Regions from separate parts of the Blautia acetica genome, predicted to be linked through region 3. Evidence: riboswitches for the same ligand, from Rfam matches in the RefSeq annotation. Region 3 holds a riboswitch; each other region holds the start of a gene.
The links. Region 3 has a riboswitch for thiamine pyrophosphate ahead of thiD (bifunctional hydroxymethylpyrimidine kinase/phosphomethylpyrimidine kinase). Riboswitches for the same ligand answer to the same signal wherever they lie in the genome.

Region 1: linked by a shared signal. The riboswitch ahead of thiC (phosphomethylpyrimidine synthase ThiC) and the one ahead of thiD (bifunctional hydroxymethylpyrimidine kinase/phosphomethylpyrimidine kinase) in region 3 are both predicted to bind thiamine pyrophosphate.
Region 2: linked by a shared signal. The riboswitch ahead of thiS (sulfur carrier protein ThiS) and the one ahead of thiD (bifunctional hydroxymethylpyrimidine kinase/phosphomethylpyrimidine kinase) in region 3 are both predicted to bind thiamine pyrophosphate.
Region 4: linked by a shared signal. The riboswitch ahead of WBS51_RS10700 (thiamine-binding protein) and the one ahead of thiD (bifunctional hydroxymethylpyrimidine kinase/phosphomethylpyrimidine kinase) in region 3 are both predicted to bind thiamine pyrophosphate.

The regions. Positions count from the first base shown of each region.
Region 1 is NZ_JBBEWO010000012.1:73,544-81,134, reverse strand. It holds gene WBS51_RS09485 (DHH family phosphoesterase) at 90-2,135, shown strand; gene rplI (50S ribosomal protein L9) at 2,132-2,578, shown strand; gene dnaB (replicative DNA helicase) at 2,598-3,926, shown strand; gene thiC (phosphomethylpyrimidine synthase ThiC) at 3,970-5,277, opposite strand; TPP riboswitch at 5,387-5,488, opposite strand; gene WBS51_RS09465 (MerR family transcriptional regulator) at 5,603-6,067, shown strand; gene WBS51_RS09460 (DUF362 domain-containing protein) at 6,158-6,328, opposite strand; gene WBS51_RS09455 (DUF1858 domain-containing protein) at 6,548-6,748, shown strand; gene WBS51_RS09450 (adaptor protein MecA) at 6,804-7,580, opposite strand.
Region 2 is NZ_JBBEWO010000001.1:107,101-114,691, reverse strand. It holds gene WBS51_RS00555 (heavy metal translocating P-type ATPase) at 1-1,430, opposite strand, end outside; gene WBS51_RS00550 (DUF6110 family protein) at 1,421-1,744, opposite strand; tRNA gene WBS51_RS00545 (tRNA-Leu) at 2,048-2,130, opposite strand; gene WBS51_RS00540 (diaminopimelate decarboxylase) at 2,218-3,495, opposite strand; TPP riboswitch at 3,685-3,789, shown strand; gene thiS (sulfur carrier protein ThiS) at 3,900-4,094, shown strand; gene thiF (thiamine biosynthesis protein ThiF) at 4,094-4,729, shown strand; gene WBS51_RS00525 (thiazole synthase) at 4,766-5,536, shown strand; gene thiH (2-iminoacetate synthase ThiH) at 5,549-6,802, shown strand; gene WBS51_RS00515 (thiamine phosphate synthase) at 6,795-7,394, shown strand; gene pyk (pyruvate kinase) at 7,487-7,591, opposite strand, start outside.
Region 3 is NZ_JBBEWO010000002.1:227,155-234,745, reverse strand. It holds gene yaaA (peroxide stress protein YaaA) at 1-678, opposite strand, end outside; gene WBS51_RS02470 (HAD family hydrolase) at 848-1,513, shown strand; gene WBS51_RS02465 (cysteine-rich small domain-containing protein) at 1,617-1,916, opposite strand; gene fliB (flagellin lysine-N-methylase) at 1,947-3,095, opposite strand; gene thiD (bifunctional hydroxymethylpyrimidine kinase/phosphomethylpyrimidine kinase) at 3,165-4,634, opposite strand; TPP riboswitch at 4,684-4,790, opposite strand; gene WBS51_RS02450 (arsenate reductase family protein) at 4,801-5,160, opposite strand; gene WBS51_RS02445 (bacteriohemerythrin) at 5,172-5,594, opposite strand; gene WBS51_RS02440 (GNAT family N-acetyltransferase) at 5,654-6,061, opposite strand; gene WBS51_RS02435 (DUF1284 domain-containing protein) at 6,108-6,536, opposite strand; gene WBS51_RS02430 (biotin transporter BioY) at 6,533-7,087, opposite strand; gene WBS51_RS02425 (PepSY domain-containing protein) at 7,298-7,591, opposite strand, start outside.
Region 4 is NZ_JBBEWO010000015.1:33,221-40,811, reverse strand. It holds gene WBS51_RS10745 (hypothetical protein) at 276-728, shown strand; gene WBS51_RS10740 (hypothetical protein) at 759-1,274, shown strand; gene WBS51_RS10735 (hypothetical protein) at 1,473-1,613, opposite strand; gene WBS51_RS10730 (DUF3990 domain-containing protein) at 1,615-1,758, opposite strand; gene WBS51_RS10725 (DUF3791 domain-containing protein) at 1,931-2,149, opposite strand; gene WBS51_RS10720 (hypothetical protein) at 2,214-2,396, opposite strand; gene WBS51_RS10715 (ABC transporter ATP-binding protein) at 2,671-3,414, opposite strand; gene WBS51_RS10710 (ABC transporter substrate-binding protein) at 3,431-4,444, opposite strand; gene WBS51_RS10705 (ABC transporter permease) at 4,464-5,228, opposite strand; gene WBS51_RS10700 (thiamine-binding protein) at 5,197-5,493, opposite strand; TPP riboswitch at 5,578-5,689, opposite strand; gene pdxR (MocR-like pyridoxine biosynthesis transcription factor PdxR) at 5,722-7,152, opposite strand; gene WBS51_RS10690 (glutamine--tRNA ligase/YqeY domain fusion protein) at 7,184-7,591, opposite strand, start outside.

The sequences.
Region 1 (7,591 bases), on a different contig from region 3:
TCTTGTGTAAAATCTTAAAAGATGATATAATACTGTTACCTATTAATCAAAAGATGGAATTCTTTTGGGATTTATCGGCAGGTGAAGAGATGAATGGAAAATTAAAAATTAAAGGCCAGCTGAAATTTTATATGCAGTGGCCCTTCATTCTGACCATAGTGCTGCTGGTCATGGATATACTGGTATTTACCGTGAATGTAAAAGCCGGGGCACTGGTGACAGGATTCCTTGCAGTCTATATGCTCATTGCGGTTTTCATGTATTTCCACAGCAGAGCTACGATTATGAGTGAGTTGATTTCCTTTGCGACTCAGTACGGGCAGGTACAGAAAACTTTGTTGAATGAATTTATTGTACCCTATGCCCTTTTGGATTATAAGGGAAAAATTTTATGGCTGAATGAAGAATTTGCAAAACTGACAGGGAAGAACAGGAGATACCGTAAGGCTATCAGCAGTCTGTTTCCGGAAATCACGCAGGAAAAACTTCCGAAAGAAGAGGATGCAGAAATTGCTTTTCAGTTTGAGAAAAGAGATTATAAGGCGGTTATGCGCCGGATTTCCATGAAAAAGCTGCTGGAGGAGTCTGGTCTGCTGGAAATTGAGGAAGGCAGTGATTTGATTGCCTGCTATTTCTTTGATGAGACAGAACTGAATCAGTACATTCGCCAGAAGGAAGACGAAAAGCTGGTAACAGGGCTTTTGTATCTGGATAATTATGAAGAAGCGCTGAACAGTGTAGAGGAAGTCAGACGTTCTCTTCTGGTAGCGCTTATTGAGCGAAAGCTGAACAAATATTTCAGCGATGTGGATGGACTCATTAAGAAGCTGGAGAAGGATAAATTCATTCTGGTTATGCGTCAGCGTTCTCTGGAAGAGTTAAAGCAAAAACGTTTTAACATTCTGGAAGAGGTGAAAACGGTTAATATCGGAAATGATATGGCCGTTACTATTAGTATCGGAATCGGTATCAATGCACCTACTTATGCCCAGAATTATGAATATTCCCGTATCGCTATTGATTTGGCATTGGGCCGCGGCGGTGACCAGGTGGTTATCAAAGATAGGGACCAGATGACATATTACGGCGGCAAATCCCAGCAAATGGGTAAAAATACCAGGGTAAAAGCCCGGGTGAAAGCCCATGCTCTCCGGGAATTTATGGTCAGCAAGGATAAGGTTGTAGTCATGGGACACAAGATTTCCGATGTGGACTCTATCGGTGCAGGTATCGGTATCTACAGGGCGGCAAAATCTCTGAACAAAAAAGCTCACATTGTGGTAAATCATCCCACCATGTCAGTGCGTCCGATTATGGAAAATTTCCTGAAAAATCCGGATTATGATGAGCATATGTTTATAGACAGCGATGAAGCAAAAGAAATTGTGGATAACAATACAGTCGTTGTGGTGGTAGATACCAATAAGCCGAGTTATACAGAATGCGAAGAACTTCTGCATAAGACCAAGACCATTGTGGTGCTTGACCACCACCGTCAGGGCAGCGAAGTGATTCAGAATGCAGTGCTGTCCTATATTGAGCCTTACGCGTCTTCGGCCTGTGAAATGGTAGCAGAGATTCTGCAGTATTTTTCTGATGATATCAGGATTTACAATATTGAAGCAGACGCGTTGTATTCAGGCATTATTATTGACACCAATAACTTTACGGCAAAGACCGGTGTGCGTACCTTTGAGGCTGCAGCGTTCCTGCGAAGATGCGGGGCTGATGTAACCAGAGTGCGCAAAATGTTCCGCGATGATGTGAAATCTTACAGGGCTAAGGCAGAAGCCATTCGCCATGTAGAGACGTATAAAACCTGTTTTGCCATTGCCGTATGCCCCAGTGAGGGTATTGATAGTCCCACCGTAGTGGCTTCCCAGGCGGCCAATGAACTGCTGAATGTGGACAGCATTAAGGCAACCTTCGTGCTGACGGATTATCAGGGCAAAATTTTTATCAGTGCCAGGGCTATTGATGAAGTCAATGTGCAGCTGATTATGGAGAAAATGGGTGGCGGCGGCCATATTAATATGGCAGGTGCCCAGCTTCCGGGTGTAACTGTGGAAGAAGCAATCCGGCAGTTAAAAGCAACACTTGACCAGATGATGAAAGAAGGAGACATAGAAGTATGAAAGTAATACTGATTGAAGACGTAAAATCTTTGGGCAAAAAAGGACAGATGGTAAATGTAAGCGACGGATACGCAAGAAACATGCTGTTTCCCAAAAAGTTAGGCGTAGAGGCAACCCCGAAGAATATCAATGATTTGAAGCTTCAGAAAGCACACGAAGACAAAGTGGCAAAAGAAAATCTGGAAGCGGCAAAACAGTTTAAGACAGAACTGGAAACCAAACAGGTGATGGTAAGCATTAAGGTGGGAGAAAACGGCAGAACCTTCGGTTCTGTTTCTACAAAGGAAATTTCCGAAGCAGCCAAAGCGCAGCTTGGTTATGACATTGACAAGAAGAAAATGCAGCTTGCAAATCCAATCCGGGAATTAGGCACCACACTGGTTCCGGTAAAACTGCATCCACAGGTGACTGCAGACTTGAAAGTTGTAGTAAAAGAAGCGTAAGAAGGGAGTTCCCGCCGAAATGGAAGAAGCACTGATTAAGAGAATCCTGCCCCACAGTATGGAGGCAGAACAGTCGGTCATCGGCTCTATGATTATGAGCAGAGACGCTATTGTAGAGGCGTCGGAGATGATTACAGGGGCGGATTTTTACCAGCAGCAGTATGGTATCGTGTTTGAGGCCATGGTGGAGCTTCATGACGAGGGAAAAGCAGTTGACCTTGTAACATTGCAGGAGAGACTGAAAGAAAAGGATTTGCCGCCGGAAATTTCCAGCATGGAATTTGTCCGGGATTTGCTGGCAGCAGTTCCCACCTCAGCCAATGTAAAATACTATGCCGAAATCGTAGCAGAGAAATCCATGCTACGGAAACTGATTAAGACCACAGAGGAAATCAGCAATGCCTGCTATCTGGGCAAAGAGAAGACTCAGGACATTCTGGAAGTGACGGAGAAAAAAATCTTTGACTTGGTGCAGAATAGGGGAAGTGAAGAGTTTGTGCCTATCCGCCAGGTGGTGTTAAACGCCATTGAAAAAATCGAGAAGGCTTCCAGAACCCAGGGCAGCGTTACCGGTATTCCCACAGGTTTTATCGATTTGGATTATAAGATGTCGGGATTTCAGCCTTCGGATTTGATTCTGGTGGCGGCCAGACCTTCTATGGGAAAAACGGCTTTTGTATTGAATATTGCCCAGTATATGGCCTTTCACAGCGATGTGACAACGGCTATATTCAGTCTGGAAATGTCAAAGGAGCAGTTGGTAAACCGTCTCCTGGCTCTGGAATCCAAGGTGGATTCCCAGAATATTCGAACCGGTAATCTGGAAGACGAGGAATGGGCGAAGCTGATTGAAGGCGCCAATATTATCGGAAAATCAAACCTGATTATTGATGATAAACCTGGTATTTCTATCTCGGAACTGCGTTCCAAGTGCAGAAAATATAAGATGGAACACAATCTGGGCATTATCTTTATCGACTACCTGCAGCTGATGACGGGGAGCGGAAGAAGCGAGTCCAGACAGCAGGAAATTTCAGAGATTTCCCGTTCTCTAAAGGCACTGGCAAGAGAACTGCATGTACCGGTGGTGGCTCTTTCCCAGTTGAGCCGTGCAGTAGAGCAGCGTCCCGACCACAGACCCATGCTTTCAGACTTGCGAGAGTCAGGGGCCATTGAGCAGGATGCGGACGTGGTTATGTTTATTTATCGTGATGATTATTATAATAAAGATTCCGAGAACAAAAACATTGCGGAAATCATCATTGCAAAACAGAGAAATGGTCCTATTGGTACCGTAAATCTGGTTTGGATGCCGAATTATACGAAATTTGTGAATATGAAAAAATAAGAGGCAGCCGCTTTCATGCGGCTGCCTCTTGGAATATCCGGTATCACTCGTCATAGATGCTGACAATTTCCCCTTCCAGAATCCGGTTCATATTTTTTACAGCGCAGAAGTTTCCGCACATACTGCAGGTATCTTCTTTTTCCGGTTTGGCCTCTGCCCGGTAGCGTCTGGCTTTTTCCGGGTCCATACTGAGCCGGAACATTTCTTCCCAGTCCAGCCTTTTTCGAGCCGTGCTCATGGCATAATCCCAGTCAGAAGCCCCATGGATTCCTTTGGCAATGTCCGCAGCATGGGCCGCTATTTTAGAAGCGATAATCCCTTCTTTTACGTCCTGTTCGTCCGGCAGACGCAGATGTTCTGCGGGAGTGACATAGCACAGGAAAGATGCACCGTGGGAAGCTGCTACAGCGCCGCCTATGGCAGCTGTAATGTGGTCATATCCCGGTGCAATGTCTGTCACCAGAGGACCCAGTACATAAAAAGGTGCACCCTGACATACGGTCTGCTGGATTTTCATATTGGCTTCAATCTGATTTAAAGGCATGTGCCCCGGCCCCTCGATAATGACCTGTACATTCTTTTCCCAGGCCCGTCGGGTTAACTCGCCCAGTGTCACCAGTTCTTCTATCTGGGAAATGTCCCCGGCATCTGCGATACAGCCGGGACGGCAGGCATCTCCCAAGCTTAAAGTCACATCGTATTTTTGACAGATATCCAGAATCCAGTCATAGTGTTCATAAAACGGATTTTCCAGTCCGGTCATTTCCATCCAGGCAAAGATAATAGAGCCCCCTCTGGAAACAATGTTGGTAAGCCGCTTGTTTTCTTTGAAACGGCAGGCAGTGCTTTTATTGATACCCACATGAATAGTCATAAAGTCCACGCCGTCTTTGGCATGCATTTCTACAATATCCAGCCATTCCTGTGTGGTGATGTCTTTTAATGGTTTATGGTAGTAAACCACAGCGTCATAAATCGGTACAGTTCCAATAATGGCAGGGCACTCCTGAGTCAGCTTCCGGCGGAACTTTCTGGTATCCCCGTAAGAACTTAAATCCATAATGGATTCTGCACCCATTTCCACGGCGCTTTGTACCTTCTGCAATTCCATATCAACGTCTTTCCAGTCCCTTGAAGTTCCCAGATTCACATTGATTTTCGTTTTCAGCATAGAGCCCACGCCGTTGGGATTTAGACATTTGTGCAGTTTGTTGGCCGGAATGACGGCTTTTCCCTCTGCCATGTACTGACGCAGTTCTTCGGGAGAGATACCTTCCTTTTCGGCAACAAGTTCCATTTCCTTTGTGATGATACCCTGCCTTGCGGCATGCATTTGTGTAGTGTAAGTCATAGGTTTTCTCCAATCTTTTATTTTTTAAACCAGAGAATCCGAACCTGCGGCACAGCCATTTTCCACAAAAAAGAAAAAGTCTGTGCCGAAAGGATGCACAGACATATAAAATCAGTATGTGTAAACTCCCTACGTTGGCATAATCCAAATCAGGTAATACAGGTCGAAGCCAAACTTCCTCTCAGCCCATGGGGCTCCCTGGTTATTTTTTATCAGTTTAGCACCGCTTTAAGTAGTTGTCAACAGTTTTTGTCGAACGTATTTTCTTGCAATTTAACAGGGGTTTGTTATAATAATTAGGAGAAACAAAGAAAGGGGTCAGTATATGCAGAAGGCCATTTATTCGGTTTCGGAGGCAGTTCACTTTCTGGGAATTCAATCCCATGTGCTCAGGTACTGGGAAGAAGAACTGTGCCTTCCGATTGGAAGAAACGAAATGGGACACAGATACTACACCCGATGGGATATTCAGGTTTTTCTGAGTATTAGAGAACTAAAGAAAAAAGGGTATGCACTGAAAGAAATAGGAGAACTGACAACCCTTTTTTATAAAAATCAGGCAGAGAAAAAACAACCTGAACATAGAACGGCGACCCTTTCCGTATCAAGGGAATTTATGGAAATTATCAGTAAACTTGTAACGGACAGGCTTCAGGAAAAAAATTCCGGGGAAGAGAGGTATAAAAGACTGGATGAGCGAATCCGCAGCTGCCAGCAGTACAGGCGGGAAGCGGCAGCGGCTGTGGAGAAGGAAGGGCAGAAAAAGAAACGGTTTTTTCAGAAAAAATAAAACGAAGAGGCAGGAATCACGAAAATTCCTGCCTCTTCGTATACGCTTCATGATACAAAACATCATAGATGTTTCTGTATTATGTAAATCTTAGCCTTCTACGATAGCTTCTGTAGGACAAACACCAGCGCATGTTCCGCAGTCAACGCATGTATCAGCGTCGATAACGTATTTGTCATCACCTTCGGAAATAGCTTCCACTGGACATTCACCAGCGCATGTTCCGCAGCTTACACATTCATCTGTAATAACGTATGCCATGATTGTACCCTCCTTATATATTCTGAACCTTGCGATTCAGTTCTTAGGGTTATTCTAATATATTTATTTCTATAATACAAGTCTTAATTTAGAAACATAGCAGGATTTTTTTGTGCATACAGGGGAAAAAAGGGAAGCGTAAAATGGAGAAAAACAGTTGAATATAATGAGAAAAGAGATTATAATAAGATAATAGAAAATTTTAAGGAGGAATTACCCATGAAAGTAACACCAGATATGACAATTGGTGAACTGCTTCGTTTAGATGAAAATATTGTGCCGATTCTTATGAGAGCAGGCATGCACTGCATCGGCTGTCCTTCCGCACAGGGAGAATCACTGGCAGAAGCAGCTATGGTTCACGGAATTGACGGAAATATGTTAGTTGCTCAGATTAACGATTTTCTGGAAAATAAATAAAAATGTGAAAAACCTCCGGGCAGAGATTCTGCTGCGGAGGTTTTTTGCTTGCATCTTAGATTTTTGTCAGCTGTGTCAGTGCATTTTGCGGAATCATGCAACCGCCGTGCTCCTCCAGATAAGCCTGCTTGGCCGGGGAGAAAGAGGTACCGCTTCCATATTCGGAAAGTATGTTGCATACTTTGTTGAAATCTTCCGGCAGGGTTTTCTCCTGACGCAGTATCAGTGAATAGGTACCGTCCTTTTCGTTTTTATACAAAGCGCTGAAACCTTGGAAAAAATTATTCAGTCCGTGAGCGGCTTCAATGACAGTATCCAGATTCCGGAATGTGTACTCGCGCATTAAATTTACGGAAACCGGAGTTTCCTCAGAAATCTCAGTCTTTTTTGTCTCTTTTGTAGTTTCTTCAGAATTTCTTTCTTTCTTTTTGCGTTCCATGGCTCTGGATTTTGCCTCATAAATTTTCTGGAAAATACCCAGAATATCGTCTGCACCTTCTACTTCCACCGGAGGGGCTTCCTCAGACGATGTTCCGGAATTGCCCAGAGGAGTAAATTTGGAAAAACGTGTATCCAGTTCTTCTGGGTCGTCTACCTTGGAAATAATTAAAATAATGCTGTCTGCAGATACGGGAATGGCCTCAATCATCAGAGGGGTATTGTCTGCTTCAAAGCCAAATTCCAGGTTAGCCTGCTGCATCATATCGCGAAAGAGACTTTTGGCATTTTCACTTCCGTAAGCCAGTTCGCTTAAACGAATATGCCGCTCTTCCAAATCAGCTCTGGTAAGTGTGCAGCGTATTTGATTTTCATTTATTTTTTCTATTTTCATAACATCACATC
Region 2 (7,591 bases), on a different contig from region 3:
TCTTCAAAGATAAAATGATGGCTTCCGATTAAAACCTGCTGCTCGTTCACCTTCGAGGAAATGCCGTGGGCCACTACATAGTCCACCTTTGTGTGCATTTCTTCATGAGCAAGGCCCTCCTTCTGGGCCTGAGCTACTACTGCATTGGCAATGGAATGAGGGAAATGTTCTTCCAGGCAGGCTGCCAGACGAAGCATTTCATCCCGGCTTCTTCCTCCGAAAGGAATCACCTCTGCAACCGTAGGTTCTGCCTTGGTAAAAGTTCCTGTTTTATCGAAAACTACTGTTTCCGCTTCCGCTACCGCCTCCAGGAATTTTCCTCCCTTCACAGTAATCTGGTAATCCTGACATTCTCTCATGGCAGACAGAACTGCAATAGGCATAGAGAGCTTTAATGCACAGGAAAAATCCACCATCAGAATAGACAGAGCCTTGGTTACATTCCGGGTAAGGGCATAAGTTGCCATCGTTCCCAGAAAACTCAGCGGCACCAGTCTGTCTGCCACATGAGCTGCTTTTCCCTCCAAGGAAGATTTCAGTTTTTCTGATTCTTCAATCATGGAAACAATCTTTTCATACCGGGTACTGCCGGCAGACGCTTTCACCTGAATCAGCAGTTCACCTTCTTCCACTGCGGTTCCGGCATAAACATAAGCGCCTTCTTCCTTTTTCACTGGAATACCTTCTCCTGTAAGGGACGCCTGATTCACCATAGCCTCTCCGCCTACTACAATTCCGTCCAGCGGAATCATATTCCCCATATGCACACAGATAACGTCATGCTCTTTTACCTCACCTGCGTCCATAAGGATTTCTGCCTCTCCCTGTTTTACCCATACTTTTTCAACCTGCAGAGACATACTTCTGGCAAGGTCTGCCACAGATTTTTTATGCGTCCACTCTTCCAGAATTTCTCCTACACTCAAAAGCAGCATAACAGAACCTGCTGTACTGATATCTCCTCTGAGCAGAGAAACTCCGATGGCTGCGGCATCCAGTACCGGCACTTCCAGCTTTCTCCGTTTCAGACATTGAAGGCCTTCTTTCATAAAATGCAGAGACTGCACCGCTGCCTTTGCAGCAGCCAGCGGTGCCGGAAGAAACAGCTTGCAGAGATAGTGCACGGCAAGCTTTGCAATAAGCTTTTCCTTATAAACATTCATCAATTCCCGTCCCGTGTTCTCCGGAACCAGTTCCTGAAGCTCCCGGTTCTCAAAAGAAAACGCTGTCAGACCTTTGATAACTTCCTTCCTGCTGCCGCTGTAGCAAACCACTGCATGGCCGGTTCTTTCATACACCTTTGCAGAAACCACATTTTCAAGTGTGCCCAAATAGTACTGCAGCATATCCGCTTCTTCCACGGTCAGACTCTTCTTCGGCGTGGCAAAACGAATACGACCTCTGATTTCATGCTGAATCTTTATTCGCATTTGGCATCTTCCTGTTCTTTTTCAGCCTCTTCTTTTACTTCTTCAGCTTCTTCCGCACCGTCTTCCTGGGCGCATGCTTCTTCTGCATAGCGCTGTGCATTGATTTCATTTGCTTCCGCCAGAACATCTTCTGCGTTTTCCTGTACCGTTGTCACCGCATCCATAACACAGTCTTTTGCTCTTAATACGGCTGCAGTAGCCTGCACATAAGCTTTTTTCGCGTCCTTACTTCCCAGAATCTTAACTCCTGCTGTTCCAAATAAAACTCCGCCTGCAAAAAGTGCCGCTTTCTTCATTAATTCTGTACTTATCATCTTCAAATCCTCCTGTATTTATTTGTGCTTGTAACCTGTGTAAAATGTCATTCCAAGGCAGAAAAGCATCGCCCATGCCCAAAACCTGTGCTTCTTCATTTTTTCCACTCCTTTTCCATTTTACATATTTTCTAATCAAGGGTCTTTGATAGTTGCATAAGCCAACCTTTGATTTCAAAATACTACCACCCACTGTTTTTTTTGTCAATATCTGTCAGAAAAAATAGCAGAAAACAGAAAGAGACTGAACCCCTTGATTTTAGCGGATTTCAGCCTCTTTCTATTTTCCTTCATTCATAAAACTGCCGGCAATGGGACTTGAACCCATACGTGGTTGCCCACAACAGATTTTGAGTCTGCCTCGTCTGCCATTCCGACACGCCGGCATTTCCTAACGGAACAATAGATATCTTAGCATAACTCTTTCCAAATTGCAAGCATTTTTTTGAATTTTAAATTCATTTAATCCAATTCTACTGATTGCAGTCCAGCTTCTTATAAAAATCAAAGCAGTCAAAGGTTGCAAAATAATCCTTCGGTGTCTCTGCCCTGCGGATTAACTGGGTGCTTCCGTCCGTTTTCAGCAGAATTTCCGCAGATTTCAGCTTTCCATTGTAATTATATCCCATGGCAAAGCCGTGGGCACCAGTGTCGTGAATCACCAGCAAATCTCCTTTGTCAATTTTCGGAAGCATTCTGTCCACTGCAAACTTATCATTGTTTTCACACAGGGAACCTGTCACATCGTATTTGTAATTACACGGCTCATGCTCTTTCCCCATAACGGTAATATGGTGATAAGCCCCATACATAGCCGGGCGCATAAGGTTTACCGCACAGGCGTCCACTCCAATATACTCCTTGTGGGTATGTTTCTCGTGAATGGCCTTTGTCACCAGACAGCCGTAAGGCCCCATCATAAAGCGCCCCAGCTCGGTGTAGATAGCCACATCTCCCATGCCTGCCGGAGTGAGCACTTCTTCATAAACTCTGCGCACCCCTTCTCCAATCACACGGATATCGTTAGGTGTTTCTTCCGGTCTGTAGGGAATGCCCACACCGCCGGACAGATTAATGAAGCAGATCTTTGCCCCGGTTTCTTTTTCCAGACGCACCGCCAGTTCAAAGAGGCGCTTTGCCAACATCGGATAGTATTCATTTGTCACTGTGTTGCTGGCCAGGAAAGCATGAATACCAAATTCTTCCACTCCCTTGCTTTTCAGAATCCGGAAAGCCTCAAAAATCTGCGCTTCCGTCATGCCGTACTTGGCCTCTCCCGGATTGTCCATGATTCCGTTGCAAACCTCAAAAACTCCGCCCGGATTATAGCGGCAGCTCATACGCTTCGGCAGTGTACCAATGGCTTCTTCCAGGTACGCAATGTGGGTAATGTCATCTAAATTAATGGTAGCGCCCAGTTCGTTGGCATACTGAAATTCCTCCGCCGGAGTGTCATTAGAGGAAAACATAATGTCCTCTCCCACACAACCCATGGCTTTGGAGAGCATCAGCTCTGTATAAGAAGAACAGTCACAGCCAAAGCCGTACTCTCTTAAAATCTCAATCAGGAAGGGATTTGGTGTTGCCTTTACCGCAAAATATTCTTTAAACCCTTTGTTCCATGCAAAAGCCTCCTTCATGGCCTGCGCATTTTCCCGGATACCTCTTTCATCATATAAATGAAAAGGGGTCGGGTATTCCTTTACAATTTCTTCCAGCTTTTCCTTTGTCACAAATGTCTTTTTTTCCATATATATTCTCCCTTAATGGATTTCTGCTTTTCTGTTTTTATCTGACGAACCTCATTATACGAAAATGTGTCTTGCTTTTCAAGTCATTCCCCTGTCTTTTTTTATTTTTTAACGTATTGACGTATTCCAGTCAAAAATCCACAGAAAACCTTTGCAATTTTACCAGTCCTGTTGTATAATGAACGAAATAAAAACAGACGGGAGCTTGTATGACAGGCTGAGAGGAAGGTATGACCTTCGACCGATAACCTGATTTGGATAATGCCAACGTAGGGACGCCTGAGAACCACATATGTGAAAATATGCAGCGGGAAGTTACCGAACTTGGTAGCTTTCCGCTTTTTGTTTTCCTAAAAACGGATATACAATTCTCCACAAGCCAGGCTCCCAGATGGAGGTGAAAAATGGTAATAATCAACGGAACTTCCCTGCCTATGGACGGCAAAACGCTGTCCGAATATCTGGAAATGTCCAATTACAATCCCCTGCGCATTGCAGTGGAACGCAATGGCCACATTGTTCCCAAAGCAAAATACAATGAAATCACGCTGACAGACGGCGATGTGCTGGAAATTGTCAGCTTTGTAGGAGGCGGCTGATGATACCCACAAAAGAAGAATGGATAAAGGCCCTGGAAGAACGCCACGGCCAAACCTTGCAGCAAAAATTTGCTTCTGCTTCTGTGGCCGTATGCGGACTGGGGGGACTGGGCTCTAACATTTCCCTCTGTCTTGCAAGAGCCGGAATCGGCAGACTGATTCTCATCGATTTTGACCGGGTGGATATCACCAATCTCCACCGCCAGCAGTACAAGGCCCATCAGATAGGCATGTACAAAACAGAAGCCCTTGCGGAAAATCTCCGGGAAATTGTGCCTTATCTTTCTTTAGAACTGCATACAGAGACCATGACCGAAGAAAATACCCCACAATTGCTGCAAAACGCCCAGATAATCTGTGAAGCCTTTGACCGGGCGGAAAATAAGGCCATGCTGGTCAACCGCGTACTGGAAACCATGCCGGAAAAATTTCTGGTGGCAGCTTCCGGAATGGCCGGAATTTCCAGCGCCAACTCCGTCCGGACCCGCCGGATTACTTCCCGTTTCTATCTCTGCGGAGACGAAAGCAGCGACACAGGCAGCGGGCTGGGGCTTGTCTCCTCCCGGGTCATGTGCTGCGCCGCCCATGAGGCGCACATGGTACTGCGGATTCTGGCAGAACAGACCGAACCCTAAGGTACAACACCAAACATACAGAAAGAAGGTACATTTATGAACAACGATACGCTTATCCTCGGAGGACGCGAATTTCATTCCCGTTTTATTCTCGGCTCCGGGAAATACTCCCTCAAGCTCATTGAAGCAGCCGTAAAGGATGCGGGTGCAGAACTGATCACTCTGGCTGTCCGCCGGGCCAATACCAAAGAAGAAGAAAACATTCTGGATTATATTCCTGAAAACGTTACCCTGCTTCCCAATACCAGCGGCGCCAGAAATGCCGAAGAAGCAGTGCGCATTGCCCGTCTGGCAAGAGAACTGGGCTGCGGAGACTTTGTAAAAATCGAAATTATGCGGGATTCCAAATATCTGCTGCCGGATAACCAGGAAACCATAAAAGCCACGGAAATTCTGGCAAAAGAAGGCTTTCTTGTCATGCCTTACATGTACCCGGACTTGAATACCGCCAGGGACCTGGCTAATGCCGGCGCTGTCTCCATTATGCCTCTGGCTTCTCCCATTGGTTCCAACAAAGGACTGGCCACCAGGGATTTTATCGAAATTCTCATTCAGGAAATAGATTTGCCTGTCATCGTAGACGCCGGTATCGGACGGCCTTCCCAGGCCTGTGAAGCCATGGAAATGGGCGCTGCCGCCATTATGGCAAACACGGCTCTCGCCACAGCCGGAGACCTTCCTCTCATGGCTTCTGCTTTCCGCCAGGCCATTGAAGCCGGACGAAAAGCCTACCTTTCAGGACTTGGCAGAGTTCTTACAAGAGGCGCTTCTGCATCTGACCCGCTCACCGGTTTTCTTCACGATTAGGAGGCGGCAGTCATGGAAAACGAATTTTTAGTGGACTCTCAGTATCTCTCTGAACAGGCGCTGGCAAAGAAACACCGTCTGGAAACAGACCCTTCTTTTCGGAAAAGCCACATGGAATATCTCCCCGGCATGGAGCAAATCCAGTCTGATGTATGCGAAAAAGTCATGAGCCAGGTGGCTTCCTATGATTACACCCACTACACAGCCAAGGATGTCCGGGCAGCCCTGTCCCATCCGGTCTGTTCCCTGGAAGATTTCAAGGCTCTGCTCTCTCCCGCCGCCGAGCCTTTCCTGGAAGAAATGGCCCAGAGAGCGAGACAGGAAACCAGCCGCCATTTCGGCAATACCGTGTATCTGTTTACCCCTCTTTACATTGCCAATTACTGCGAGAATTACTGCGTATACTGTGGTTTTAACTGCTATAACCATATCCACCGCATGAAGCTGACTATGGAGCAGATTGAAAAAGAAATGAAAATCATCGCAGACAGCGGCATGGAGGAAATCCTCATTCTCACAGGTGAAAGCCGCTCCAAAAGCGATATTTCTTATATCGGGGAAGCCTGTAAACTGGCGCGAAAGTATTTCCGCATGGTTGGGCTGGAAATTTATCCGGTAAACACCGACGAATACCGCTATCTTCACCAATGCGGCGCGGACTATGTCACAGTGTTCCAGGAAACCTATGACAGCGACAAATACGAAACCCTGCATCTCATGGGGCATAAACGCGTGTGGCCTTACCGCTTCGATGCACAGGAACGGGCCTTAAAAGGTGGTATGCGGGGCGTTGCTTTTTCCGCACTTTTAGGACTTTCTGACTTTCGGAAAGACGCCCTGGCCAGCGCCCTGCACGTTTACTATCTGCAGCGGAAATATCCCCATGCGGAAATGTCCCTCTCCTGCCCCAGACTGCGGCCCATTATCAACAACGACAAAATCAACCCTCTGGACGTGCATGAAACCCAGCTTTGCCAGATTCTCTGTGCTTACCGGATTTTTCTTCCTTTTGTGGGCATTACAGTATCTTCCAGAGAAAGTGCCCAGTTTCGGGACGGCATTGTAAAAATCGCAGCAACCAAGGTATCCGCAGGGGTTTCTACAGGAATCGGCGACCACGAAAGTAAATACAGCGGAAAGGAAACGGACGGGGAACAGGGAGACGAACAGTTTGAAATCAACGATGGCCGCAGTCTGGACCGGGTTTATGCAGACATTGCGGCTGAAGGTCTCCAGCCTGTCTTAAACGATTACCTCTATGTCTGATATTTTATGTATCACCAACCGGAAGCTATGTGGGGAAGACTTTCTTTCCCGCATAAAAAAACTGGCAAAGGCCAAACCCCAGGGCATTATCCTTCGGGAAAAAGATTTATCAAAGTCACAGTATGAAATTCTTGCCCGGCAGGCAATAGATATCTGTGCTGCTTATGACACTTCCTGTATTTTACATACCTTTACAGACGCGGCCCTTTCTTTGAAAGCAAAATCCCTGCACCTTCCTCTGTCCCTTCTAAAACAGATGACAGAAAAAGAGCGGAAAGCCTTTTCAATTCTGGGAGCCTCCTGCCATTCTGTAACGGACGCTCTGTTAGCAGAACGTCTGGGATGTACCTATATTACTGCAGGACATATTTTTGCCACTGAATGCAAAAAGGGACTTCCCGGAAGAGGAGTTGCTTTTCTGGAAGAAGTCTGCAAAAGTGTGTCCATTCCCGTCTATGCCCTTGGAGGTATCACTCCCGAAAACAAAAAAGAAGTGATGAAAACCGGGGCTAAAGGGGTTTGCATTATGAGCAGCGCCATGACCTGCGCTGAACCGGACAGTTATCTGGCAAAACTGGATTCCCCTAAGTGAACGGCTACGACTATAGCAAATATCTGCAAAAAATGCCCGAACAGCCTGTCCTCTCAGGCCATTCGGGCATTTTAAATTTTTCTTTTACAACATTATTTTACTTCCATTACATGCAGCATATTGGTTACATTGGATTCTGCCTTGCTGCTGTTGGTCGCCGGGTCTCCGGCTGTAACTACCACAAGCTGGCCTTTTGC
Region 3 (7,591 bases):
GACTTTTTCTACTTCTTCTATCTGGTTTTCCGACAGCCAGCGCACCATTTCGCCTCTGGCTATCTTCGCCTGTGTTCCTTTTACTTTTACTCTTCCTTCTGCCCATTCTCCGAAAATACAGGTAATATACCGGACGTCTTCTCTCACATAAGGTGCTACTGTTTTGCTGTATTCCTTGGATGCCAGATTTAAAATTATCCGTTCTTCCTTTACCAGTTCCCGGTAAATATCTTCTTCCCAAAAATCATACAAATCCCGCTTTTTCCGTGAATTTGAAACCGTTTCCAGTCTTGTCTGCATTTCCAACCGATAGGGAATCACTCCGTCCATAGGTCTTAAAATCCCGTAAAGCCCAGATAAAATCCGCAGGTTCTTTTGTGCATATTCCCACTGGTTTTCTGTAAATACAGAAGGTGCCATATACTGATATTGAATCCCTTCATAAGCCAGTACCGCAGGAGTCAGTCTGGAAGAAAAATTTTGATTTTGCAGTCTGTACCAATTCTGCCGGGCAATTTTCTCATTACATTTCCACAGTTTCTGCAGCGTTTGAAAATCCTTTTCTTTCAGAGTATTCCATAAACATTCTGCCTTTTTTAGATACACCGGCTCTGTAAACTCTACGGGTTCATCTGTCCGAATATTCATCTTCTTTGCCGGAGAAATGATAATCTTCATCTTTTGCAAAACCTCCTGTATATTTGTAAACTGCACATCGTACCATCATTATACCACGTCCCATTTTCAAATCCAACGCTTTTCTGCCCTTGCACCTATTCCTGGATTCTGCTATTCTGAAAGAGAAATAAAATATACCAAAATACCGTTTTTAGAAAGGGGAATTTTTATGATACAGGCTGTCATTTTTGACATGGACGGTGTTTTATTTGACACGGAACAGGTTATGAAAGAAGGATGGCTAAAAGCCGGAAAGGAACTGAATTTTCAACTTACGGAAAAACATCTTGGACAAATGCGGGGCGGTTCCAGCGAACAAAATGCAGCGCTTTTTCAGAAATGGTTTGAAGGAAAAATTGATTACCACCGGGCCAGGAGTATACGTTCCCAATACTTATCCGATTACATAGAAAAGCATTCTGTCCCCGAAAAGAAGGGACTACAGGAAATTGTGACTTATCTGACACAGGAACAGATTCCGTGGGCAGTAGCCACCTCCACCCCCAGAAAGCGTGCCTCTCACTACTGGGAGCTGGCCGATATTGCAAAATTTATGACCGCCTCCGTCTGCGGTGATGAGGTACAGCACAGCAAGCCCAACCCGGAAATTTTTCTGGAAGCTGCCCAAAAACTGCGTATACCGCCTCAAAACTGCCTTATTGTAGAGGACAGCATAAACGGATTGAAAGCGGGCAAAGCTGCAAATGGAGTGACCTGCATGGTGCCTGATTTGACTCCTTACACAGCTGCTTTAGAACCTTTCTGCGATTATGTATGCAAAGATTTGACACAGGTTATTGCTCTAATCTCCTCTCAGAAATTTATAAAATTTTGACAACTACCTCTCTTGCGAATCCGGCAGACTCTAATATGTTAGCCAAACGCCCTTTTATCCGGCAAATGTAAGCGTGCCGGACAAAAGGACGTTTCCCTGTCTGTTATTTATTTTTTTTCGCCAGTTCCATAATCTCGTTATATTTGCTCATAATATACCCGTAATTTTTCCTCTTATGAGGCAGAAGACAGGCGCTGCAATCCTTTATGCCATTGTCCGTATATTTGAAGTTTCCGCCGCATTTACTGCCAAGGGCGTACAGCGGGCAATAGCAGAACAGACAGTTAAAATTTTCCAAATCTTTTGTTTCATGGCAAGGAAAATACTCACAGTTTTTGTGAGCAAAAAAAGAATATTCCTTTCCCTCCCAGTATGGTTTTTCCTGTTTTTTTTCTTCACTCATGGTCTGATACTCCTCTCTTTTTATTTTTTTCTATGCGATATCCGCCATATGCCTGGGACTGTACTGCCCGTTTTCATGGAAAATTTCTTCCAGAAGATTCAAATTTTCATCGGAGTGTTCAATTTCTCTTGCATATTCATAAGCTGTCTGAACAATTTCAGAAAAGGTCAGTCGTTCCTGATTCTGCAGCCATTTTGCGAAACAAAGTTCATCTATCCAGAAGACGCTGAACACAGCCAGAACCATTTTGGTATACACCATATCGTCATAAACAGCGCCGCAGAAATAAGTATAGACAAAAAATATAAGAATCTGTTCCTGATAAATTTCCCAGTTTTCCCTTTCCTTTTCTTCTATGTACTGCAGAAATTTTCCACGCTTTTTCTCATAAGAAGACCTTCCTTCTCCGTATAATTCAGCTTCCAGACAGGACAGGTTTCCCTCCCATTCCGTGCGCAGCACTTCCAGTCTGCGCAAGTCTTTCAGCATAAACTGCATACTCTCAAAACGAATTTCTGAACGTTTTTCAGGTTTTCTATCTTTTATTTTCTTATCTGCTTTCTGCAGTTCTTCCGCAAAATCCACTTCAAAAAGTATGCCTTCTTCCAAAGCATTCTGGAAGAGCTGTGTTATGTGCAGACATAGGAAAACTCGCTTTCTGATACTGTATTTCCGATTTTGAAGGATTTGAAAAAGATACGTTCGCACCTCTTCCAGCTTTCCGAAAAGCAGAAAATCAAAGTCTTCATAATCTTCCTCTATTTCTTCCAAATCGTCCTCTTCTTCCAGAAATTCCACTCTGGATTTGCAGCCCAGAATCATTTCTGCTGCCACAGGACAGGAAAGAGACAGGGACAGCTCCCGCAGGTTTTCAAATTCCTCTGTGTGCCTTGGATACTGCCTGCAGGTTTCGCACAGTGAGGAGGGGCCCAGTTTCCTATAGATATCGCACAAATTCTTTTCATTTAAAAAGCTGCAGCGCTTTTCATACTGCTCAAAGGCTCCCACAGACCAATCAATAGAGTTCAGAAGACGGATACCGAAATCTCCCTTCACCCGACTGTAGGTTTCCAGAGATTCCTCATCTATGAATATCTGCCAGCCTGCACAGCAGGTATCCGGACATTTGTCAGCCGTGCAGACAAAATCCTGATAATAGTGGGGTTTTCTGTAATACATAGTGAAAATGTTCCTTTCTGCTTTTCTCGTAGTATTCTCAAAAAAGAATACCACTGCCCCACCCCTTTTTCAAGTTTCCTTCATGTATTTCTCAAAAATATTTTCCACATTTTCTTTTCTCAACGCATACATATGATTCAGCGGCCCGCTGCCGTTTCCCAGGTTCAACTGTGCCCGCAAGGCTCCGGTAATGTATGCTTTTGCCCTTCTGACGCTCTCCGGCACATCATAACCTTTTGCCAGATTACAGGCTATGGCAGAAGACAGCGTGCAGCCAGTGCCGTGTGTATTGGGATTTTCCACTTTTTCTCCTGGATACCAGATAAATTTTCCTTCAAAATACAACAAATCATCTGCCGTCTCCTTTAAATGTCCGCCCTTTAAGAGCACAGCTCCCTCCATGCCCTCTCCAATGATTTGCGCCGCTTTTTCCATATCTTTTCCTGTATGAATGTTCATTCCTGTCAGAATTTCCGCCTCTAAGAGATTGGGGGTCACCACATCAGCCAGCGGAAACAGTTCTGCCTTTATTGCCTTCTCTGCCTCTTTCTGCATAAGAGTTCCCCCACTGGTAGCTGACATGACCGGATCCGCCACAATATTTTCGGCTTCATATTCCCGCAGTTTTTCTGCAATGGCATGGATAATCTGGCTGTCTGAAACCATACCGATTTTCACAGCATCCGGACAGATATCCTGGAAAATACAGTCCAGCTGCTTTGCCACAAATTCCGGCGGTACGTTCTGAACCCCGTAAACTCCGGTAGTGTTTTGTGCAGTCAGGGCAGTAATGGCTGTCATGGCATACAGACCGTGTGCAGTAATGGTTTTTATATCGGCCTGGATACCTGCTCCGCCGCTGGAATCTGAACCTGCAATGCTCAGAACTTTTTTCATACTCCTTGCCGTCATTTCTTCTGAAAGTTCCCGCAGCCGCCTGCAGGCCTCTTTTATATTTTTCTGTCCGTAAATCCCGGAAACCACAGCAACACCGGAAACGCCGCTGCCTTTTAATTCCATCAGATTACTTTCTTTCACGCCTCCGATAGCTACCACCGGAATGGAAACGGCCCGGCAAATGGCCTGCAGCTCTTCTCTTGCAACAGGCTTTGCGTCCTTCTTGGTAGAAGTTCCAAATACAGCTCCCACGCCCAGATAGTCTGCACCCAGAGCTTCTGCTTTTCTGGCATCCTCCACAGTCCGGCAGGACACACCAATGAGTTTATCCGGCCCCAGTATTTCTCTGGCTTCCAAAAGCCCCATGTCCTTCTGCCCCAGATGAACACCGTCCGCCTGCACCTTCCTGGCAATTTCCACGTTATCATTAATCACAAAGGGAACTTTGTATTTTGCTGCTAACTGCCGGATTTTTACGGCTTCTTTGAAAAATTCTTCTTCTGCTAAATGTTTTTCCCTCAGCTGCAAAAAGGTAACTCCTCCTTCCAGAGATTCTTCCACCTGTTCTTCAAAAGACTTTTCTCCCACCCAGGTTCTGTCTGTCACTGCATAAAGCTGCATATCTTCTTTTTTACATTTCATGTCTTTTCCTTTCTTTCGGAGACGTAAAAACCGGGAAACGTCAGCACGTCTCCCGGTTTTCACATCTCCCTACGCTGGCATTACCCATATCAGGTTAAAGGGTCGAAGTTTGAGCACTTCCTCTCAGCCCGCCTACGGGCTCCCCTGACTGCATATGAAATTGTTTTTATGCATTTTCCAGCTTTTCTGTCCATTCTTTCTCCTTAAAGCCGGGAAGTGCAAAATCTTCGCCCACCAGAATCGGACGCTTCACCAGCATCCCATCTGTGGACAGAAGTTCCAACTGCTCTTCTTCTGTCATGGAAGGCAGTTTGTCTTTTAAATGAAGTTCTTTGTACTTATTCCCGCTGGTATTAAAAAATCTCTTTAAAGGAAGTCCGCTTTTTTCATACCATTCTCTTAATTCTTCCTTGGAAGGTCTGTCCTCCACAATATGGCGCTCTGAAAATTCCGGATTTCTCTCTTTCAGCCATTTTTTTGCTTTCTGGCAGGTGGTACATTTTGGATATTCCACAAATAATAACATAATTTTGATCCTTATAATCTCTCTGCATTCGATGCCATGAATTTGTACTCCGCTACAGAACGGTCAAAGCCTTTGATGTGGTCAAAGAGCCAGTCCACAACATTTTTCTGTACCTGTGCAACAAAAGCTTCTGTAGGACCTTCTTCCTCTTCCAGCATTTCCTGTAATTCTTTTACTGCTTTTTTGAATTCCGCATGTTTTTCCTTATGTTCTTTGATACCCGGATATTCCATTTCTTCCTGCAGTTTCTCCTCTGCACTAAAGTGAAATTCTGTATAGTCCAACAGGTAATCCAGCATTTTTACTGCTTTAATTTTACCCTGTCCGTCTTCACAGCTTTCCAGAAGCTGGTTAATTCTGCCAATCAGTTCTTTATGCTGAGAATCTATCATCTCATTTCCTGTTACTAATGTTTCATCAAATTCTGCTCTCATAGTCTTAAACCTCCTCTGTGATTAGCTATAGTGTACCACATTTTTTCCGGTTTTCCAATCTAAATTTCCTTTTCCAGAATCACTTTCTGACACCGAAGTCCATAATTTCTGTAAAATTCCAATACCGATTGATTGAAATTCCACGCTGTCAGTTCCAGTTTAAAAATATTCCTGCGTCTGGCTTCCGCTTCTGCCTCTATAAGCAGCAGTTTTCCGATACCCCGGTTTCTATATTTTTCGTCCACGCAAATTGCCTCCACATAGGCTCTCTGCCTTTTTCTGGTAATACTGCCTCCTCCGGCTGTATGATACTTTATCTCACACATGCCCACCATTTTTCCGCTTACGCTGGCTGCCAAAAACAGGATTTCCGGGTTAGCCATGTCTTCTGCAAACTGCTCCAATGTATAAAAATGCTGCACATCTTTATAAATATCCGGTCTGGCCTGGCTGTGCAAATCATGCACCTGCTACATAAATCCCGCGATTTCTCTGTAGTCCTCTTTCTCCGCCTTACGAATCTTTGGCTGTTCCTTCGTATCCTCCATATCTCTCCTGCTCCTTCCTCCTGCAAATTTCACCCCACTGGCAATGCCCGCAGATTCCCTCCCGTCTGCCTGGCTTCAGAATACTCTTCTCCACCAAATGAAAAAACTCTTCCCAGGAAATGACACAATTTTCTTCCAGTCCACATGCAAGCAGCACCTTTCGGTCATATTCTTCCACTTTATCCTGGCTAATGCAGATATCTTCCCTTAAATTTGGACATTTCTTACATAGAATATCCCCTGTTGTCACAATTTGCAAGATTGGATTCTGCTCCATGCCTGCCAGAACGTTTTCCATATGCGCTGTAAATCCGTCACTATACCCTTTTCCCTCAAAAAAAGCAAGGCACATACCATGATGTGCCCGCAATCTGAGAAGCCTTTCTTCTCTCATCTTCTGATAACGCCTCCCAGTCTCTTTGTCAAAACCATTGCCAACAAAATTTTCAGCAAATCCGGAATAATAAAAGGAATGACACACCAGCCTAATACTGCGCCGATTCCCACTGGACCTGTCTGGCTGGTATACACGACCAGAAACCACAGAGTTCCTACGGTATAGCAGGCCAACAGTCCTGCAAGCATGGAAAAGAACAGCGCTGCCTTTCCTCTTCCGAAGAATTTTTCCATCCCCCACATCACCAGTGCAGAAACCAGAAATCCCACAATATATCCTCCGGTAGTTCCTGCCAGAACTCCAATTCCTCCTGTAAATCCTGCAAACACCGGAATTCCTATGATGCCAAGCAATATGTAAATCAAAACCGCCATGCTGCCTCTTCTTCCGCCTAAAATTCCCACAGCAGTAAAAACTCCCATAGTCTGCAGTGTAAATGGCACCGCCGCCGGAATGGAAATCCAGGAGCATACTGCAATTAATACTGCAAAAATACTCACATAAACCAAATCTTGTGTCTTATTTCGTTCCCCTGCTATTGTTGTCATATTCTTTTTCCTTTCCTGTTGCTGTTTTTCAATTTTTCTTCCTACACTTTACCATAGGGTAGCAATAATTGTCAACCTTATTATACTTTTAAGTTTACAATATACTTTTTGTTTACAATAAATGTGGCACAAAACAGCTATGGAAAAGAAAATAGGAAAAGCATTTTCATTCTCCATATGGTTTCGTGCCACATCTTCCTCTTGTATTTCTTAGTAGTTCTCTTCGCTCCACTTCAGGAAGGAACCTGTATTCGCGTCAATTTCAAACTCATACTCTGTCTGCTGGTAAACAATATCTCCCTCGTAGATATATTGCCCGTCATCCAAATCCAGTTCCATGCGCAAATCTTTTTCCTCTGCTCCGGGAACACGTTCTAAAGCCGCTTTTTTCGCGTCTTCCTGGCTGACAGCTACCTGAACGTTCTGTGCATCTCCCTGGGAACTGCTTTCTGCTGTGTTCTGCTGGTTTGCTGTATCCTGTCCCTCTGTTGTCTGTGTACCGGA
Region 4 (7,591 bases), on a different contig from region 3:
CTTTTTTCTTCCATTCATACGTCATACGCTCACTAAGTTAGTTATTTCTAACCTGTCTGTAAAAAGAAAAGACATAGGGTAAAACTGCCTCTCCTCTGTTGAATTAGCTACAACTAACTCTTATGCTACTATCATACTGATTTTTCTATTTTTGTCAATAGTTTTTTTGAAATTCATAGAAAATTAATGAAAATACCTCTTCCTTCTCCTCATAAAAAGGATTATAATGGAGAACATATAAGAGTATGGGAGTGAGACTCAGAAAGGATAATGATATGGGAAATTTTGGAAAAAAACTTTTAGGGATGGGCGCTTTAGGCGCAGCGGCAGGTGCTGCAGCTTACTATTTTGTTAAGAAGAAAAATGAAAATCCGGACTTACAGGAAGAGTTTGCTGACTTTCAGGATAATTTAAAAGAAACTGCTGTTTCTGCTGCAGGCGTTGCTTCTAAATTTAAAAAAGTCATGGAAAAATCCGTAGATGACGCAGTAAGCAAAGTCAAAGAACACACCGACGATTTTCTGGACGACGACATCTTTGAAGAAGAGGATTTTACCGAAGCAGTCAAAGAAACCGCAGAAGATATGGCCGAAGAAGCTGCCGAAAAAGCAGAGGATATCAAAGAGGAAGCAGAAGAAAAAGTACAGACTGCCGCTGAAACCGTCAAAGATATAAAAGACGAAATAAAAGAAGAAGTGAAAGAAGAAGAAAAAGAGAGCGAAGCGTAAATTCGCAGACAAAAGAGGGAGGATAAACCAATGAACAACCAGTTATTCGAGCAGGCAAAAAATGATGATATTCTGTCAAAGGAATTGATTTCTTTTCTTTTGGAAACCATGGAATACAACCGTCTGAGTTTCATCAATGACGCAGTGGAAATTCTGAAGGTCCTGAAAATCCGTATTGAGCGCGGCGACAAAATCACAGACGCAGTTTCTCATCGGATTTACAACCTGCCGGACTTCAAAAACTTTGTCCGCGAGCATTTTTCATCCTACATTTACAGCCAGGTATTTACGGCCTTAAAGGACGAGAAAAGTTATTTCTCCTTAGAGCCCTGTGAAGGCGGTTACGAACTGGTGCTCTCAGACAAAGACCAAAAAGTATACAAATGGATTTCCAGTTTGAACGAAAAGTTTTCTCTGGTTTACATGGCAGCCACTAAGGTCGTATACATAAAAAATGTAAGAACCAAAACCTACACCCCTTTTCTTTCTGCGAACGGCAAATACTGCCGATATGACGAAAGTGTAGGAAAACTTCTGGAAATTTAAGGGGCTATCGGGAAATACCGTTTTTAGCTTCTAAATCTTAAAATAAGAATCTCCCTTAGAAATCAGTGTTTTTTATACCTAATCTTCTATGGGGGATTCTTATTTTTTCTTTTCTGTATGTATTTTAGGGCACAAAGACCCCTCAACTGCATTTTTGAAAGCCTATATGAATAAAGATAAAGTTATATCCTATAAACCTTATATTTCTGCTTGAACAATACGTCCAAAGTTTATCTCATCTTTAAAAAGATCATACACATATTCTGAGCTTTCCATATATAAACCGGTTTCTTTATCCTGAAGTTTTTCAAAGACTTTTGAGTTATAAAACTTATCCATATTAATTTCCTACCTTTCGTAAAAGTTTTATACTTTTTTCTGTATGAAAAGAATACTGCGATGATGTCTTTTTATATATCATTCCTTTCAATAAGGTTTCAAAATCAATAATTTCATTTTCATACTGACGAAATAATAATGCCATATTATCATCCGCAACAGGTCCTATAACCATATCATATTTGTAAATGTTCGATTTCTATTATTCATGACAAATTTTGCACATTCTTCCGTTGTTTCTAAACCGAAATCTTTATATGGTCTGCACATTGCCAAATTTATACTATCAATTACAATATTACTTCCATGATATAATCTCATAACACGCCTCCGTTTTTTCGGCACAATATCCCTAAGTCTTCTATTATTGTTTCAAAATCTAAAGTATGCTCAACTTCATAGTTTTCTTTTATAAACGCAATACCTTTAAACTGAAAAGGGTAACGAAATGCTTCCTGTATACTGAGATTATGATGTTGTGCAAATTCGTTTACACATGCAACAGTAAAACCTATTTTCTTTTTCTTTTCACTCATCCAAAACCTCCATTTACTCTTATCTATTGAACTATAGTATTATAGTCCAAACAACGATGACGCGTCAAAAAGTACAGCATTCGGTAAGCACAGCCCATACGTATCTGCAAATATTCTTATTAAATTCACCTGATGGTTCTTTATTTTCTTCATAATCCTTTTGTAAAACCTGCTTAATTTCCTCAAACTTCTCATAAGCTTCTTCTTTTTGAAGTCTGTTCCAGTAATGCGGCACAATCTTCTTCATAATACATGATTGTCACATTCTCCCAACATGTCCCTCTGCTTTCTACACTTTATTTTAACTGATTTTTATCTGCAACTCAAGAAGATGAAGAAACAAAAAGAAAAAGCCGCATTTCTGCGACCTTCTCATACCTTTTCCCATCTCTACCTCACCACATACAAACCCTTCACAAAAACACCTCACAGCTGCGTTATCATGTTGTAATACTTTCCGATATCTCCAAATGCATTTTTATAATAGTTCTCCACTGCTATCTGAATATTATATGCGGCTTTTAATTTTCCCCTATCTTCTCCAGAATATACCGTTTATACTCCAGAAACTCTGGCGTCAGATTAAAATCCGCCGCTCTGGGCTTTTTCTCTTTTATCACAATTTCTTCTGTGATGGTTCCCGGACTCCCTGTTAAAAGATAAATCCGGTCCGCCAAAAGAATGGCCTCGTCTATATCATGTGTAATAAAAATTGTAGACAGGTGAATCTGCTCCATGACGTTTAAATACCACTTATGCATGGCAATTTTTGTCAGGGTATCAAGGGCGGAAAACGGCTCGTCCAAAAGGGCAATTTTCTGAGAAAACATATACGTCCGCAGAAGCGCTGCTCTCTGGCGCATACCCCCGGAAAGCTGAGCCGGGTACTTTTTCTGAGTCCCTTCCAGCCCAAATTCCTGAAAATAGGGCTGCACCTGACTTCTCGCCGCCTTCTTTTTCTCCCCCTTGATAATCAGAGGCAGGGCCACATTGTCTTCAATGGTGCGGTAAGGCAGAAGCAAATCCTTCTGAAGCATATAGCTGACCTTCCCCGGACTGCCTGTAATCTCCTCCCCGTCTAAAAACACCTGTCCGCTGTCCGGCTTTAAGATACCGGAAATCACATTAAAAAGTGTTGTTTTTCCGCCGCCGCTGACGCCTAAAAGAGCCACCAGTTCTTTCTCCCCCAGACGGATGGACACGTCCTCCAGAACCTTCCTGCCGTCAAAGGATTTTGTCACATGGGAAACTTCAAGCTGTGCCATTTTTTTGCCGCCTTTCTTATTCCGGAAGATACTCATTGGAAAATCCTGTATTTTCCGGTATTTCTGTTTCTGACAGGCCGTTTTCATTCAGCCAGTTATAAAAAGCGTTCCACCGCTCGGGGCTGATATATCCCCAGCGTTCTTCCTCTGCCTTATACTGGTCAGCCAGATATTTCTGACTGGCTTTTACCAGTTCCACATCCAGTTCCGGTGAAGCCTCACAGAGAATGTCTGCTGCCGCATCCGGGTCTTCAATGGCAAATTCATACCCCTTTTTCAACGCTCTCAAAAAAGATTTTGCCGTTTCCGGCTCTTTTTCCAGAAATTCGTTATTTCCTATAATTACAGGTGTATAATAGTCAAATACCGGATTGATATCTTTAAACGCAAAGTAGTCTGTATCCAGACCTGCCACTTCTGTAGCTACACCAGCCCAGGCGTAAAACACCCAGATAGCGTCCACGGACTTTGTCTTCAGTGCGGATACCTCGTCCGTCACTGTGCTTGGAATCAGTTCCACTTTACTGAAATCCCCTCCGTCTTCCTCCACCACGTTTTTCATCATGGCTTTTTCAATGGGAGCGTCCCAGGTGGCATACTTTTTCCCTTCCAGTCCCTTGGGACGGTCCATGCCCTCCCCTTTTCTGGAAATAATACCGGAAGTGTTGTGCTGTACAACAGCAGCTATGGCTGTATTGGGAAGTGCGTCTTCTCCCGCTACCGCCGGTGCCATCGTATCCTGAAAGGAAACACCCAACTGGGCTTTTCCCGATGCCACCAGGGCGTCTGCACCGTCCTCCGGCGGCTGTACGATTTCCACTTCCAGCCCCTCATCTTCAAAGTATCCCTTTTCCTTGGCCACATACAGACCGGTATGGTTGGTATTCGGTGTCCAGTCCAGTACAAAAGTCAGCTTTTCTGTTTTATTTTCTGCTTTCTTCTCTTCTTTCAGAGCGCCGGATTCCCCGCAGCCTGTAAAAGCTGTGAGAACTGCCGCGCACAAAAGCGTCGCAAAATATTTCTTTTTCATGTATCTTTTCTCCTCTGTCTTATTTCACATTTTCCCAGGGCATGGCCTTTTTCTGCAGAATTTCCACCAGCTTCATAAGAATCAGGCTGATAATGGAAATGAGAAAAATCACGGCAAACATTTTGTCATAAGCAAATGCTTTTTTTACCCGTGTCATGTAAACCCCAAGACCGCTGAAGCCTCCCAGCCATTCAGAAATCACAGCGCCTACTACGGAATACGACACGGAAATTCTAAGACTGGCAAAAAAGTGACTCATGGCTCCCGGCAGCTTAATATAACGAAAAATCTGAAACTCTCCTGCCCCCATGGAACGCATGAGATTGATCATATCTTTATCCGCAGACCCAAAACCGTCCAAAAGTCCTACGGTAATAGGAAAAAAAGTCACCACCACAATGAGAATCACCTTTGGCAGCATTTCATATCCAAACCACAGCACCAAAAGGGGCGCAATGGCCACCGTAGGGATGGTCTGGGTCAGAACAATTAAAGGATAAAAGGCTTTGTACAGCTTTTCAAACCGCTCCATGATTACCGCCATGAGAAAACCCACGGCAATACCGCAGGCCAGTCCCAGAGCCGCCTCCAAAAGCGTTACCTTTGCATTTTCCATTAAAAGCCCGAAATCCCCCACAAAAGCCTTCCCCACATCCACCGGGGAGGGCAGCATAAAGTTGGGAATCAGCCCAGCCATGGAAACCGCCTGCCAAAGCACCAGCAGTACAGCCAGAGCCGACACGGTCCAGATTTTACTGGTGGTGTTTTGAGACTTTTCTTTCAATGGTAAGCACATCTCCTTCCGGCTTGTAGCTGACCTTAATATAAGCAGCTACAGACGGCGCTCCTGCCTTCACTGCAATATGCTGACATTCCTTTACAATGTCCATGAGTTCGTCATAGTCTCCCTCAATGGTTGTCTCAAAAGGGCCTACATAATAATTATTTCCCGTACTTTTAATATAGGCAATCACCTCGTCTACAATACGGATTAATTCCTCGTCGTCTTTTGCCTCCGGCAAAGTCTGGATAGCTACGCTTGCGTTCATATTTCCTTCCTCCTTATTCTCTTTCTGTATAAAAAATCCCACCAGGGAGTACCTGATGGGATTCATGTCTGTATCTGAACCTGCAGATTTTACAAAATGCTTCCTACGCCGGCATTATCCGAATCAGGTATGAGGGTCTAAAACGAATGTGGTTTTATTCTCAGCCGGACTTGCTCCAGCTCCCCTTGCAACGTTCAGTTTACTGTATTTATAATTTTCTGTCAATACTTATTCCCAGACCTCTTTCAATTTCCTCATGGCTTTTTCGATTTCTTCTTCGGTCATGCAGGCATAGCCCAGAAGTACCTTTCTTTCCGGTTCTTTTTTTATCTTGCTGCTTTCTATGCCGTATTCCGAGTATCCGTAGACCTGAACACCGGCCGCTTCTGCCCGCAAAACTGCCTCCTCTTCTGTCAGCCCGTTTGTGAATTCCAGTACCAGATGAAGTCCCGCATATTCTCCCGAAAAAGTACAGATATCCCCCATATCCCGCAGAACTTTCACCATTTTGTCATGCTTGCTTTTATAGACAGCCCGCATACGGTTCAAATGCCGCTCATATCCTCCTTCTTTTAAGAATAACTCCAGTATCTTCTGGTCTGCTCTGGACACGGTTACTGAAAAAGGACTTTTCCGCTCTGCATACTGCTCTGCCAGAAACTCCGGCAAAACCATATAGCTGACACGAATGGACGGGGCAATGGATTTGGAAAAAGTTCCCATATAAATCACACGCCCGCCCCTGTCAAATCCCTGCAGAGCCGGAATAGGCTTTCCGCGGTAACGGAACTCGCTGTCGTAATCATCCTCAATGATGTAGCGATTTTCCGCTTCCTCTGCCCAGTCCAGAAGTGCCATACGGCGTTTCAGGGGCATAACCGTGCCTGCGGGAAACTGGTGAGAGGGCATCACATAGGCAATCTGTGCACCGGAATCTTTCAAAGAGGAGATACACATACCGCTTTCGTCCTGCTTCACCGCTTTTACCTCATACCCAATGTGCAGAAAATCGTAATATGCAGTCAGGTAGGTATGGTCTTCCATGGCAATCACACGGTTTTTCCCCAGAATGGTTCCCAGGAGCATCAGCAGATAATCGTTTCCTGCTCCAATTAATATCTGCTCCGGGCGGCACCGCATGCCTCTGGCCTGATACAGATATTCCGCCACTGCGCTGCGAAATCCATATTCTCCCCAGGGATTTCCCAGCTGAAACAGGGTATCGTCATCCTCTGAGAGCACCTGCCTTGCCAGCTTTTTCCAGACATTGTGAGGAAAACCGCCGGGCGCTATGCCGTTTAAAGAAAAATCATAGGCACAGGTTTTCTGTTCTCTCGCTGCCCTTTTAGAGGGATTCTCTTTTTCTGTTTTCCACTCTTCTGTCCTCTTCCTGCCGGGAACGTAGAGGCTGTCTATTTCGCAGATATAGTAGCCTTTGCAGGGAATGGACTCAATATACCCTTCGGATACCAGCTGGTCATAGGCCAAGTCTACGGTGCTTCGGCTCACAGCCAGACATCTGGCAAAGGCTCTGGACGAAGGCAGCTTTTCTCCCGGTATTAAATGCTTCTGCTGCACAGCCCTTTTGATATAGTCACAAATCTGCTCGTAAATCGGCACTTTGCTTTTTGTATCCAGAGGAATTAGTAATTCGTTCACAGGCTCCTCTTTTCGTATAAAATCTTAATCATTACTGATTCAGTTTAAAAGAACTCTTCAGAGACACAATGCGGTTAAATACCGGCGCTCCCGGTTTGCTGTCATGGCAGTCCGCACAGAAAAATCCGTTTCTCACAAACTGGAACCGGTCGTAAGCCTCTGCTTTTCCAAGTTCCGGCTCTACCAGACAGCCTTTGACTACCGTAAGAGAATTCGGATTCAGGTTCAAACTTCCGTCTTCCTTATTGTATACGCCTTTTTCTTCATCTACGATATTCTCATACAGACGGCACTCCGCCTCTACGGCTGTCTCAGCGCAAATCCAGTGAATCGTTCCTTTGACCTTTCTTCCGTCCGGGGAATTTCCGCCTTTGGAGGCCGGGTCATACGTACAGTGGATAACCGTTACATTTCCCTCTTCATCCTTTTCGCAGCCTGT